2 regions of the Pedobacter africanus genome follow, and region 1 is predicted to be linked to the other one. Evidence: riboswitches for the same ligand, from Rfam matches in the RefSeq annotation. Region 1 holds a riboswitch; the other holds the start of a gene.
What was found. Region 1 has a riboswitch for S-adenosylmethionine ahead of B9A91_RS18135 (O-acetylhomoserine aminocarboxypropyltransferase/cysteine synthase family protein). Riboswitches for the same ligand answer to the same signal wherever they lie in the genome.

Region 1 (3,162 bases):
CAAGATCCAGTTACCGGTTACATTACCTCTTTTTAAAGGTTGTTGGGTAGTAGCTGCACCTTTTGGTGAGCAGCTTTGCAACACCATTAATGAACTGCATAAAATGGCTGCTATCAGGAATATTCTTTTCATATCTTGAATTTTTTACTTTTTAAATACATAAATCCTGCCAAAACTTAGGGTTAATTATTTTTACCTTTAACATTGTTATACCTCAACTGGAGATTTTAGCATTTAACCCCATAATAATGAGAGCAGAAACACTGGCAATACATGCAGGAAATTTATATGAAAGTGCCACGAAAGATGTTACAGCACCTATAAATTTGTCAACTACCTTCTTAAGGGATGCCAATGGTGGCTACTCTGGTGGACACATGTACAGCCGCGTGAGTAACCCCAACCGTTCGGCACTGGAGCAAACGCTGACAGTCCTGGAAAAGGGCCTGGATGCCTGTGCTTTTTCATCCGGCAATACAGCTGGAATGGCTGTTTTCCAGGCTTTAAAACCTGGCAGTCACATCATTGCACCGGATGACATGTACTGGGGGTTAAAAAAAATACTGCTGACGATATTTTCGGATACTATTGAAGTCAATTTTATAGACCTTACAGATATTGAACTGATCAGAAGGCAGATCAAAAAAAACACAGTGCTCATCTGGACTGAAACCCCTTCCAACCCGCTCCTAAAAATTACAGATATAAAAGCTGTTGCTCAACTGGCAAAATCGGAAGGACTGATCCTGGCATGCGACAGCACCTTTGCTTCGCCCAGCTTGCAAACGCCAATTACATTGGGAGCTGATATTGTGATGCATTCCTCTACCAAATACATCGGCGGTCATAGTGATGTACTGGGGGGAGTTCTGGTTACCGCTCAGCAAAATGAATTCTGGGAACGGATCAAGAACATCCAGCAGACAGGTGGTGCGGTACCTTCACCGTTCGATTGTTTTCTGCTGTCACGGAGTTTAAAAACACTGGCCTATCGGATGAAAGGACATTGCGAAAATGGCCTGGCCCTTGCGCTTTACCTGCAAAAACATCCCCGGGTAACAGCGGTATTTTATCCGGGCCTTCCCGATCATCCCGGACATGCAATTGCAAAAACACAAATGAGCGGCTTTGGTGGAATGTTGTCGATATTGGTGAAAGGCAATGCGGATGATGCCCGGAAAGTTGTAAACAATGTAAAATTGTTTGCCCAGGCAACCAGTCTTGGAGGAGTGGAAAGCCTGGTGGAGCACCGCGCCTCTGTAGAAGGACCGGACAGCAAAACCCCACAAAATTTAATTCGGATATCTGTTGGACTTGAGCACATTGATGACTTAATTGCTGATTTTGAGCAAGCTTTAGGTTAAAAAAACAATTAAAATCACCACCATTAAAAACTTTATATATTTAATAATCAATATATTAAAAAATATTCAGAATTTAATTTTGATTATTTTACCACTTAAACCTACATTTGTGACATTATTTGGCGAAAGCTAATCAAGTCAACACCTCTAATCGGTTTGATTTATAAAGAAGTGGCGAGAGACAGGCTCTTTGACCCACTGGCAACCCTCCCAAAATGGAGAAGGTGCCAATTCCTGACCAGCCGGCATGGTGCCGTTTGGAAAGATAAATTAAAAATATGAAAACGATTATTTCAATTCTTCGTCATTATTGTTGCCCCAAACATACCATGTGTATGTGTTGCTGCATGCAATAATCCTTAAAATCTTCCTTTTGCATTCTTTTTGATCCATCCGGAAGGCCCATATGGGTACGCCAACAAACATGCTCCGCTATATACTTATACAGGGAGTAAGCGCTAAAAAAATTAATCAAACCATATAAATAAAAAGATAAATATGTCTGCTTCTCATAAATTCGAAACTTTACAGGTACATGCCGGCCAGGAAATAGATCCTACAACAGGTTCAAGGGCCGTTCCTATATATCAAACTACTTCTTATGGCTTCAAAAATTCTGAACACGGTGCAAACCTGTTTGCCCTGAAAGAGTTTGGAAACATTTATACCCGTATCATGAACCCGACTACGGACGTATTTGAAAAACGTATTGCTGCCCTGGAAGGCGGCGTTGCCGCACTCGCAGTATCATCTGGCCAGGCGGCACAGTTTATTGCTTTAAACAACATACTGGAATCGGGCGATAACTTTGTTTCTTCCTCTCATTTGTACGGAGGTTCCTACAATCAGTTTAAAGTTGGATTTAAACGCCTGGGCATCGAAGTTAAATTTGCCAATGGCGATGACCCTTCAGATTTTGAAGCCAAAATAGATGGAAACACCAAGGCCATCTACCTGGAAAGCATAGGCAATCCGGCTTTCAGCATTATCGATTTTGAAAGGGTATCGGCGATAGCCAATAAGCACGACCTTCCCCTGATCGTCGATAATACTTTCGGTGCTGCAGGTTACCTGTTTAAACCTCTGGAACATGGTGCACACATTGTCGTACAATCGGCCACCAAATGGATCGGCGGACATGGCACCAGCATTGGCGGTGTGATCGTTGATGGTGGGACCTACAACTGGGGCAATGGTAAATTTAAACAGTTCACCGAACCTTCTGAAGGTTATCACGGACTGGTATTCAACGATGTATTTGGCATTGGAGGGCCTTTCGGGAACATCCAGTTCATTATTCGTGCCCGCGTTGAGGGTTTACGGGATTTTGGTCCCGCTATCTCCCCTTTTAACTCCTTCCTGCTGTTACAGGGACTTGAGACCTTATCGCTTCGGGTACAGCGCCACGTAGACAACGCGCTGGCACTGGCAACCTGGCTGGAAACGCATCCTGCAGTGAAAAGTGTAAGCTATCCTGGACTGGAGAGCAGCCGATACCATACCAATGCAAAAAAATACCTGCAAAACGGCTTCGGTGCAGTATTGTCTTTTGAGCTGCAAGGCGATAAGGCACAAGCCACTGCACTGGTAGACAGCCTTAAACTGGTAAGCCATCTCGCAAATGTTGGAGATGCGAAAACACTGATCATACAACCTTCGGCAACCACACATCAGCAGCTGAGTGAAGCCGAGCAGGCGGCAGCGGGCGTTAAGCCTAATCAGCTTCGGGTATCAGTAGGCATAGAACACATAGACGATATCAAAGCAGATTTCGAACAGGCTTTCAACAGCATAAAAA
Region 2 (3,162 bases), on a different contig from region 1:
AAACACAAATGAACAGAAAAGAACTATTGCTGAGCCTGGGTATGATTTTAATGATACTCATTTCTGCAAGGCCATTGCAAGCACAGAAAAAAATCGGGACCGAAACCCCGGAACAAAAAGAGAAAAGAATGAAATGGTGGACAGATGCCAGGTTTGGGATGTTTATTCATTGGGGACTTTATGCCCTGCCAGCCCGTCACGAATGGGTACAAAGCAGGGAAAAGATATCAGAACAGGATTACAACAAATACTTTAAAAATTTTAACCCAGATCAGTTTCAACCTAAAATATGGGCAAAAAAAGCTAAAGCCGCCGGCATGAAATATGCTGTTTTAACTACCAAACACCACGAAGGTTTTACTTTGTTTGATAGTAAATTTACCAATTACAAAGCAACAAATACGCCTGCTAAAAGGGATTTAGTAAAAGAATTTGTGGATGCCTTCAGGGCAGAGGGCATCAGAATAGGCTTCTATTATTCTCTGATAGATTGGCATCACCCGGATTTTACGGTTGACCGGTATCACCCCTCAAGGCCAGCCGACAATAACGATCAGGAATACCTGACCTTGAACAAAGGGAGAAATATGGCAAATTATCGCAGGTACCTGAACGATCAGGTGACTGAGATCTTAACAAAATATGGAAAAATTGACATCCTGTGGCTCGACTTTTCTTATCCGGGCAAACATGGAAAAGGGAAAGATGACTGGGGATCAGTAGAACTCCTGAAACAGATCAGAAAATTGCAGCCCGGTATCATTGTAGACAACAGGCTAGATCTGGCAGCATACAGTGATGCCGAGGATTTTGAAACTCCCGAACAAGTTAGTGCCAAAAGCCTAGCAAAATATAAAGGAAAGACCTGGGAGACCTGCCAGACTTTTTCAGGTTCATGGGGTTATTACAGAGATGAGAACACCTGGAAAACGAACACACAATTGTTAGACCTCCTAATTACATCAGTAGCCAATGGGGGTAATTTGCTGTTAAATGTTGGGCCCACGGCAAGAGGCGAATTTGACAACAGGGCAAACACGGCTTTGGATAGCCTGGGAACCTGGATGCATGCAAATTCAAAATCAGTGTATGACTGCAGCTTTGCACCAGACAAATTTAAGCCAGCTCCTGGAACACAACTAACTTATAATAAAGTCAATAAAAAATTATATGTTCATCTTTTTGACTATCCGAAAGACGGCAAGCTCGTACTTGATGGTTACAAGGACGAAGTCATTTATGCTCAGTTTTTACATGACAACTCCGAACTTTTAACAGACAAAGACCTATCGGCCTCCGGAAATCTGGTACTAAAACTTCCTCTGCAAAAACCAAACTTCACAGTTCCGGTTATTGAATTGAGTCTGAAATAGCCGAGTGGTACAGAATAATATTCCAAAAGTTAAGTTGTCCGACACATGCTTTGCAATTTTATATGCTTTAAACCGCTTTTTTTTGGAATTGATTTTTCTTTGTTGCACCTTTGTAATGCTTATAGAGAAAGATGGAGGGATTAGACCCTGCGAAGTCTTGGCAACCTGTGCTAACAAGGTGCTACATTCTACAGGAAATGCAGCCGTAGTTCCTGAAAGATAAGTGGAAACTGCTCCCCAAACAGATTCTCAGATAAGCTTTGCACGCAATTGGTTCGGCACTTGTTTAGGCCCCGGCCTCTATCAACTTTAGCTGATTGTCTGCTCATATCATTATTGTTAAATGGATATCAGAAAAGAATTAGAGAAACGTATCCTGATCATTGATGGTGCAATGGGCACCATGATACAACGTTACGCCTTAACAGAGGAAGATTTTAGAGGCGAACGATTCAAAGATCACCCTTGCGATGTAAAAGGGAACAATGACATGCTGAACATCACCCGTCCGGATGTCATTAAAGAAATCCATACCGAGTACTTAAAAGCCGGTACAGACATCATTGAAACCAACACTTTCAGCACTCAGCGCATTTCACTGGCAGATTACCAGATGGAGCCGCTGGCTTATGAAATGAGTTTTGAAGGCGCTAAAATTGCCAAAGAAGCCGTAAATGAATTTATGGCCGCAAATCCGGAGCGCAAATGCTTTGTTGCAGGTGCTGTAGGTCCGACCAACAGAACGCTGTCCATTTCTCCTGATGTAAACGACCCGGGTTTCCGTGCCATTACTTTTGACGAACTTGTAGAGGCGTACGACGAACAGGTACGCGGACTGGTAGACGGCGGTGCTGATCTCTTGCTCATTGAAACAATTTTTGATACCCTGAATGCCAAAGCGGCCATATTTTCGATAAAAAAATATGAAGCTGAAATTGGCCGTAAAATAGAGATCATGATCTCGGGTACCATTACGGACGCATCCGGAAGAACTTTATCCGGACAAACAGCCGAAGCATTTCTAAACTCGGTAATGCATGCCCGGCCACTAAGCATAGGCTTTAACTGTGCTTTGGGTGCTAAAGACATGCGTCCGCATATTGAAGAGCTTTCTGCCAAAGCTGGTTGCTATGTTTCAGCCTATCCAAATGCAGGTTTGCCTAATGAATTTGGGGCATACGATGAGATGCCGCACGAAACGGCCCACCTGGTTGAAGATTTCATCCAGCATGGCTTTGTAAATATTGTAGGTGGTTGTTGTGGGACTACCCCCGATCATATTGGCTGTATAGCTGAAAAAGCAAGAAATGTGGAACCCCGCAGAATACCACAAATAGCACCCTATCTGCGCCTGAGCGGTTTAGAACCGGTAACGATTACCCCTGAAAGCATTTTTGTAAACATTGGGGAAAGAACCAATATTACCGGTTCCCCTAAATTCAGCAAGCTGATTTTAGGCGGAGATTTTGAAGCCGCCCTGGCCGTTGCCCGTCAGCAGGTTGAAGGTGGCGCCCAGATAATTGATGTGAACATGGATGAGGGAATGATCGATTCGGAGGCTTCGATGACAAAATTCCTTAACCTGATCGCTTCCGAACCGGATATTTCCAAACTGCCCATTATGGTGGATTCTTCCAAGTGGACGGTAATAGAGGCGGGACTGAAATGTCTGCAGGGTAAGGGAATTGTAAACTCAATCTCCTTAAAAGAAGGTGAAGATAAATTCCGTGAGAATGCCCGTAAAATCATGAATTACGGTGCAGCCGTAGTAGTGATGGCTTTTGATGAA

Region 2: it holds a riboswitch for S-adenosylmethionine, as region 1 does, so the genes downstream of both, metH (methionine synthase) here and B9A91_RS18135 (O-acetylhomoserine aminocarboxypropyltransferase/cysteine synthase family protein) in region 1, are expected to answer to the same signal.

The regions. Positions count from the first base shown of each region.
Region 1 is NZ_FWXT01000003.1:221,927-225,088, reverse strand. Features, by position in the region: gene B9A91_RS18145 (lipocalin family protein) at 1-132, opposite strand, end outside; gene B9A91_RS18140 (trans-sulfuration enzyme family protein) at 249-1,364, shown strand; SAM riboswitch class I at 1,523-1,636, shown strand; gene B9A91_RS18135 (O-acetylhomoserine aminocarboxypropyltransferase/cysteine synthase family protein) at 1,863-3,162, shown strand, end outside.
Region 2 is NZ_FWXT01000001.1:3,193,858-3,197,019, reverse strand. Features, by position in the region: gene B9A91_RS13395 (alpha-L-fucosidase) at 9-1,373, shown strand; SAM riboswitch class I at 1,490-1,599, shown strand; gene metH (methionine synthase) at 1,717-3,162, shown strand, end outside.